Linked DNA regions of Aromatoleum aromaticum EbN1. Each later gene encodes a partner of the first gene's protein in a complex. Links are inferred from orthologs where the notes say so. Each region holds a gene or a part of one and is shown on either strand. Other genes may lie near its edges.

Region 1 (3,916 bases):
GAGCAGATTCCCGTTGCCCTTCGCATCCACCATCACCTTGCTGGAATTCGACATCACGTGCTGCATCGTGTCCAGATACATCCGCTCGCGCGTCACCTCAGGTGCGCGCCGGTATTCCTCGAGCACCTGGGTGAAGCGACTCGCCTCGCCCTCGGCATTCGCGACTACCCGCTCCCGATAGGCGTTCGCCTCCTCGATAAGACGGGATGCCGTTCCGCGGGCGCGCGGTATCACGTCGTTCGCGTAGGCCTCGCCCTCGTTGCGCGCGCGCTCGCGATCCTGACCCGCTTTCACCGCATCGTCGAAGGCTGCCTGAACCTGCTCCGGCGGCTGCGCATTCTGCATCGTCACGCGACTCACCTGGATGCCCGTTTCGTAACGATCCAGAATTTTCTGGATCAGTTCGTGGGCGCTCGCCGCGATCTGCTCGCGTCCTTCATACAACACGAAGTCCATCTTGCTTCTGCCGACGATCTCGCGCATTGCCGATTCGGCGGCCTGGATCACCGACTCGTCCGGAAAGCGGTTGTTGAACAGGTAATTCTCCGGGCTGCTCAGCACGTACTGGACCGCGAACTGGATATTGATGATGTTTTCGTCATCGGTCAGCATCAGCGACTCGCGCAGCACCTTGTTGCGCTCGGTGCCGCGATAGCCGACCTCGACGGTCCGCACCCCGGTCAGATCGACGATCTCATTGCTCTCGATCGGATAAGGCAGGCGCCAGCGCAGGCCGGGATCGGTGGTCTGCACGAAGTTGCCGAAGCGCAGCACGACGCCGCGCTGGTTCGCGTCGACAATGTAGAAACCGCTCGCGAGCCAGACGATGAAAATCAGCGCCAGCAGCGCGCCGATTCCGCCGCCGAACTGGCGGAAAGAAATCTGCGGCATCTGCGGTCCGCCGCCGCCTCCACCGCTGCCGCCGTTGCGTCCGCCGCGCTTGCCACCGAACATGCTCGACAGCCGCTGGTTGAAATCACGCCAGATGTCTTCGAGATCCGGGGGACCCTGGTTCCCGCCGCGATTTCCGTCGCCGCGCTTGCCGTCGTCATTCCCCTGGTTGCCCCAGCGAGGGTCATTGAGTGACATTAGAACGCCTGTAATCACGTTTGAATAGGATCGATGTCGGTAAGATTCGGCGAAGATCCCGCAGGATCTTCCGGGGCAGCCGCAGCCGCACGTGCCGCTTCGGCCAGAGCATCGCGCAGCAGGCCCAGTCCTTCGCCTGTCCTGGCGCTCAAAAAAACGCGGTCGATCTTACCATATTCATCCCGGTTGGCCGCCGCTTCGGCCTGGGTGAGGTCGATCTTGTTCATCACCATGATCTGCGGCACGTCGCCCGCGCCGATCTCGACGAGCACGCGATTGACCGCATCGACTTGCGCTTCACGGTCCTCGCTGGCTGCATCGACGACGTGCAGCAACAGGTCGGCGCTGGCGGTTTCCTCGAGCGTGGAGTGAAAAGCCGCGACCAGGGAATGCGGAAGATCGCGGATGAAACCGACGGTATCCGAGAGCACGACATTCCCCCCCTCGCCGACATACAGACGGCGCGAGGTCGTGTCGAGCGTCGCGAACAGCTGGTCGGCCGCGTACGCACCGGCTTTCGTCAACGCGTTGAAGAGCGTCGATTTGCCGGCGTTCGTGTACCCGACGAGGGACACCGACAGCACGCCCCGCCCCAGCCGGCCGCGCCGACGCACGCGGCGCTGCTTCTCGATCCGGGCCAGCCGCTCTTTCAGCGTCCTGACCCGCATGCCGAGCAGGCGGCGGTCGGTTTCGAGCTGCGTCTCGCCCGGCCCGCGCAGGCCGATGCCGCCTTTCTGCCGCTCGAGGTGAGTCCAGCCGCGGACGAGCCGTGTCGACAGGTGGTCGAGCTGCGCGAGTTCGACCTGCAGCTTGCCTTCGTGGCTGCGCGCGCGCTGCGCGAAGATGTCGAGGATCAGTGCAGTGCGGTCGATGACACGGCACTCGAGCGAACGCTCGAGGTTGCGCTGCTGTGCCGGCGACAGCGCGTGATTGAAAATGACGAGGTCGGCGTCATGAACGCGCAACGCCTCGGCAATCTCGTCGACTTTCCCGCGCCCGGCGAACAGCGCCGGATCGGGCTTTGCACGCCGCCCGCCGATGACCGCTTCGACACTCGCGCCCGCGCTGACGGCGAGCAGCCTGAGTTCGGAAAGGCGTTCGTCGAGTGCCCCCTGATTCAGATCGAGTTGAACAAGAACGGCCCGCTCACCGGAAGCAGGACGCTCAAACATGGAGACTCGACAAAGCCGGGAATGACTGCTCGATGGATCGGGACTCAGCTATTGCCTTCACCCGAATCCTGCTGCTGGATATTGACCGGACGTGCAGGCACGACCGTGGAGATCGCATGCTTGTAGACCATCTGGGTAACGGTGTTCTTCAGCAGAACGACGTATTGGTCGAAGGATTCGATCTGGCCCTGCAGCTTGATGCCATTCACCAGGTAAATCGCGACCGGCACATGCTCCCTGCGCAAGGTATTCAGAAACGGGTCTTGTAGAAGTTGCCCTTTATTGCTCATTTTAAAACCTCGAAGCTCTATCTTCTTGTGAATGTAAAGGATTATATGCTGCGCCGCAATATTGGCGCCGGCACGTCCTCCCGGTGCGGAGCCTATTCTTTCCCTATAAACGGATTGTGCGCAGTACGGAATTGTATCCGCAACGGCGTTCCCTGCAGCTTGAACGCCTCCATGAAGGTCCGTTCGAGATAGCGCACGTACGAGGTCGGCACATGATCGAGTGCCGCGCCGTGAATGACGACCACCGGAGGGTTGTTGCCGCCCTGATGCGCATAACGCATCTTCGGCCGGAAAACCCCGTGGCGCGGCGGTGCCTGTTTCGCGAGCGCAGCCTGCATCGTGCGCGTGAGGCGCGGGGTCGACAGGTTGACCATCGCAGCGGCATACGCTGCGTCGACCGACTTCATGACTGCGGCAACGCCCGCGCCCTTCAGTGCCGAAATGTAGTGAAAGCGCGCGAACGAGAGGAAATTGAGCTTGCGCGTGAGGTCCTGCTTGATGAGCTCGCGGCGGTAGTCGTCGACGTCGTCCCATTTATTGACTGCGACGACCAGCGCGCGTCCCGCCTCGAGGATGAATCCCGCGATATGCGCATCCTGGTCGGAAATATCCTGCGATGCGTCGAGCACCAGGACGACCACATTCGCCTGCTCGATCGCCTGCAGCGTCTTGATCACCGAGAACTTCTCGACCGCCTCGAACACTTTGCCGCGCCGGCGCAGGCCGGCCGTATCGATCAGCGTGTAGTGGCGCCCGTCGCGTTCGAACGGGATCGCGATTGCATCGCGTGTCGTGCCCGGCATGTCGAACGCGATGACGCGCTCCTCGCCGAGCAGGCTGTTGACGAAAGTCGACTTGCCGACGTTCGGACGGCCGACGATCGCGATCCGTGGCGTGCGCCCCTCGTCCTCTTCGGGCTCCACATCCGGCGGAAAGGCGCCGAGCACGAGGTCGAGGAGCTGTTTCACCCCCTCGCCGTGGGAGGCGGAAACCGGCAGCGGATCGCCGAGCCCGAGCGCATGGAATTCGGCCGCGACCATCGTCCGCTCCATGCCTTCCGACTTGTTGACGACGAGATAGACCGGGCGCCCGGCGCGGCGCAGGCGTGCAGCGATCTGTTCGTCATGAGGCGTGAGGCCGCTGCGGCCGTCGACCATGAACAGCAGCGCGTCGGCCTCGGCGATCGCCTGCTCGGCCTGCCGTGCCATCTCGTGCATGATGCCGTCCTTGGCGACCGGATCGAAGCCGGCCGTGTCGACGACGAGATAATCGCGGTCGCCGACGCGGCCGATGCCGTAGTGGCGGTCGCGCGTCAACCCGGGCTGGTCGGCCACGAGTGCGTCACGGGTTTTCGTCAGCCGGTTG
Region 2 (3,904 bases), 490 kb from region 1 along the record:
TCGAAGCGCCGCACTTCGGCGCGGCGGCGCTCGCCGGTTGTGAGCCAGTGCGTCCAGTCGATTGCGGCCGGGAGATGCACGCGCTCGCGCTGCGCGAGGGCTGCGCAGAAGCCGGCGAAGTCGCCCGACAGCCAGGATGACGGCACCGGGCGGAAAAGGCGGGCCGCCTCGCCTTCGAGCGCGTTGCGCAGCGCGATGAAGCCGAGCTTCCACGCCTGGTCGCGGGCGAGGCGTTGGCGCACGTGGCGGGGCGCAGTGACGGTCTCGGTCACCGCGAGGCGCAGCGCGGCGGCGTCGAGCGGCAGCGAAGCTTCTGAACTGAGCGGGCGGTAGCCGCCGTCGGCGCCGAGGTGATAGCAGCAGGGCGCGATGCGGTAGCTGTGCGCGCGGTCGGCGGCGGCGGAGCGCACCAGCGTGCGGTGCAGTTCGCCGCACGCATGCAGCGCGACGACGGTGTGGCCGCGAACGTGTGTTCGCGACCCCGGCGCGAGCGCGTCTGCGCACAGCACGGTCTGCTGGACGCCGGCGCGCTGTGCGAGGCGTTGCGCCGCTTCGCACAGCGTCGGGTCGAGTTCCAGCGAGCGGACCGGCACCCGGTCGGCGAGCGCGAGGCGCCTTCCCAAGTGCCCTTTGCCGGCACACCATTCGAGCAACGGCGCCTGTGCGGCATGCCCGTGCGCGGCGAAAGCTTCGACCTGCTCGCGCTTGCGTCCGGGAATCGACCAGTCGAACCGGGTGTCGACAGGCGGCAGCACGCGCGGGACGAGCGCCGGTATGTCGCACAACAGCTCGAGCGTGGCAGCTGCCGGCAGCCGGAGCGTGAGCCACGCGCGGCACGCGGCGGGATCGGCGGTGAATCGCTCGAGCGCGGGTTCGTCGAACCCGAGCACCGCTTCGGCCAGCATCGGCCACTGATCGCACCATTCAGGGCGCCGGACGTGAAAAGGCTGCGGCCGCCATAGCGACTGGTATTGCAGCAGCACCGACTGCAGTTCGAGAAGGCGTTCGCGGTGGTTCATCGGGCGGGAGCAGCCGGGTTGGAAGGAGTGATTCAGGGAGCGTCAGAAAAGCGGGCGGAAAGGTCCTGGTGCCCGCCTGCATGCTGCCGGCGAGCGAACGGATTGGCAACTGCAGGCAACTGCGGCAGTGGAAGCGCGATCCCGACGCTGCCAGATGCCCAGGCCTGCATTCTTCGCGCCGCGTTCTTCCGGGGTCTTCCGCCCGGCGGCCGACCGGCAGTTCGCGCTGGGCCTGTGTCATGTGCTGGTCAACGAGCTCTACGACGCGGAGTTCCTGGAGAAGGACACGAACGCGCCGCATCTCGTCGGCCCGGACGGCTATTTCGTCCGCAACGCCGACGGCAAGATCTACGTCTGGGATGCCGCCGACAAGTGCGCGAAGCCGTGGGATGACCTGAACGTCAAGGAATTTGCCCTCGAAGGCCGACCGCCGGACGCCGCGAGTTTATGCCGCGGCGCCGCGAGCGGCGGTTCGGGACTCAGCCGAGATCGAGCGCTTTCGCGACGCCCGCGCCATACGCCGGATCGCACCGTGAGCAGTTCTCGACATGGCGCTGCTTGATTTCGAGCGGGGCGTCGCCCATCGCCCGGGCGGTGTTTTCGAACAACGTCTGGCGTTGCTCCGGCGTCATCAGCCGGAACAGCGCGCGCGGCTGCGAATAGTAGTCGTCGTCGTCCTTTCGAAAGTCCCAGTGGTCGGCCGCCCCGCCGAGCGCGAGCGGCGGCTCGCGGAAATCGGGCTGCTCCTGCCACTCGCCGTAGCTGTTGGGCTCGTAGCCGAGAGTCGCGCCGTAATTGGCATCCACGCGCATCGCGCCATCGCGGTGATAGCTGTGCGCCGGGCAACGCGGCGCATTGACCGGGATGTGCACGTGATTGACGCCGAGGCGGTAGCGCTGCGCATCGCCGTACGAAAAAAGCCGGCCCTGCAGCATCTTGTCGGGCGAGAAGCCGATGCCGGGCACGACGTTGGCCGGGTTGAATGCCGCCTGCTCGACTTCCGCGAAGTAGTTGGCCGGGTTGCGATTGAGTTCGAGGATGCCGACCTCGATCAGCGGGTAGTCCTTGTGCGGCCAGACTTTCGTGAGATCGAACGGATGGTACGGAACCTTCGCGGCGTCCGCTTCGGGCATCACCTGCACGCAGAACTTCCACTTCGGGAAGTCGCCCCTTTCGATCGCGTCGAACAGGTCGCGCTGGTGCGTCTCGCGGCATTTGCCGATCGCCGCTTCGGCTTCCGCGTCGGTAAGGTTGCGGATCCCCTGCAGCGACTCCATGTGGAACTTGACCCAGTAGCGCTCGTTGTTCGCATTGATGAGGCTGAAGGTGTGCGAGCCGAATCCGTGCATCTCGCGGTAGGACGCGGGGATGCCGCGGTCGCTCATCACGATGGTGACCTGGTGCAGGGCCTCCGGGAGCGAAGTCCAGAAATCCCAGTTGTTGCGTGCGCTGCGCAGGTTCGTCCGCGGGTCGCGCTTGACCGCGTGATTGAGGTCCGGGAACTTGAGCGGATCGCGCATGAAGAACACCGGCGTGTTGTTGCCCACGAGATCCCAGTTTCCCTCCTCGGTGTAGAACTTCACCGCGAAGCCCCGGATGTCCCGCTCCGCGTCCGCCGCCCCGCGTTCGCCCGCGACGGTGGAAAACCGCACGAACAGATCGGTTTTCTTGCCGAGTTCGGAGAAGAGCTTCGCGCGCGTGTACCGCGTGATGTCGTTGGTGACGGTGAAAGTGCCGTAGGCGCCGGAGCCTTTCGCATGCATGCGGCGCTCGGGAATCACTTCGCGATCGAAGTGGGCGAGCTTTTCGAGAAACCACACGTCCTGCAACAACTGCGGGCCGCGCGGTCCGGCGGTCATGACGTTCTGGTTATCGACGACGGGGCAACCCGCAGCCGTGGTGAGTTTCGAATGTTCCGTCATGATGTCCTCCTGGTCTGTTGCGGGAATGTTCATCCACTGTGTATCGAACTGCATGCTGGCGGAAGCGACAGCCGCTTCCTTGACGTCGATCAATCCCTCTCGAGCGGTGATTGCAGTGCCGCCGGAATGCGGCTATCGGCGACGCAAACCCCTCCCGCATGGGGGGGGTGCCGCAAACAGTGCATGGTTATATTGAATCCATATTCAGCCGCCTCGATGACGAGGTGGATTCGTGGAAGGAGGAAAGGCCATGACAGCACTGGGCAATGTGATGACGCTCATTCAGGAACTGGAGCAAGAGGACGCGGCCGCCGACGCGCCCGCGCCGGAGGCGCGCAGCAGGGGCGACTTCCCCGCGGTCTGTTCGTGCGTGTGCGCCTCGTCGCTGGGCGAAGTCGTCGCGCTCATCCGCGAGATGCAGGGCGACAGCCTGAGGGCGTTCATGGACTCCCTTCCGCCGGTGAAAGGACGAAAGACCGCGACCGTCGCCGCGTGAGGCTGCTACGCAATCGGCATGGAGCGGTGGGCGTCGCGCAGTTCCCGCGCGCTCCCCGCTCCGGCCCGCCGACCCGTTTTTACCCCCGTTTTTACCCATATCCCTGCAACGCTTCGTTCATGAGCAACGAAATCCACTGGAGACCCGCATGACCCGACCCGGCGAGCTCAAGCTCCCCCATCTGTTCAAACCCGGCCAGATCGGCAAGTATCCGACCAAGAACATGGTCAAGTACGGCGCGTGCTGCGTGTCGAACTACAACACGCGCGACGGCTACATCACGCCGCGCGAACTCGCCCGCATGCGCGTCATCGCCGCGACCGGCGCCGGCATCATCACGAACCAGGGCGCATACCCGGACCCGCTCGGCGAAGGCAAATCGTACTTCCGCCAGGTGGCGCTGTTCGACGACAAGTTCCTGCCGCAATTCGAGACCATCGCGCAGTACATCCACGACGGCGGCGCGG

The links. Proteins that work in one complex are often made in the same cells at the same time.
Region 2: the proteins of hfq (region 1) and EBN1_RS05890 are in contact, whole or in part, in a crystal structure (PDB 3VU3), measured with the Escherichia coli proteins. The link is inferred for Aromatoleum aromaticum EbN1 from one-to-one orthologs.

What each region holds. Positions count from the first base shown.
Region 1 is NC_006513.1:739,247-743,162, forward strand. Bases 929-3,879 are described here. They hold hfq (RNA chaperone Hfq), read right to left. Parts: upstream 2,552-3,879; coding sequence 2,306-2,551; downstream 929-2,305. Other genes in these bases: hflK (FtsH protease activity modulator HflK), read right to left, coding at 929-1,089; hflX (ribosome rescue GTPase HflX), read right to left, coding at 1,104-2,261; der (ribosome biogenesis GTPase Der), read right to left, coding at 2,644-3,879. Also shown: more of hflK, read right to left, coding at 1-928; more of der, read right to left, coding at 3,880-3,916. UniProt on the Escherichia coli protein: RNA chaperone that binds small regulatory RNA (sRNAs) and mRNAs to facilitate mRNA translational regulation in response to envelope stress, environmental stress and changes in metabolite concentrations.
Region 2 is NC_006513.1:1,234,170-1,238,073, reverse strand. What follows is about bases 721-3,659. They hold EBN1_RS05890 (catalase), read right to left. Parts: upstream 2,942-3,659; coding sequence 1,499-2,941; downstream 721-1,498. Other genes in these bases: EBN1_RS05880 (oxidoreductase), read left to right, coding at 3,586-3,659; EBN1_RS05885 (hypothetical protein), read left to right, coding at 3,192-3,437; EBN1_RS05895 (hypothetical protein), read left to right, coding at 1,174-1,581; EBN1_RS05900 (methyltransferase), read right to left, coding at 721-1,019. In the rest of the region: more of EBN1_RS05900, read right to left, coding at 1-720; more of EBN1_RS05880, read left to right, coding at 3,660-3,904.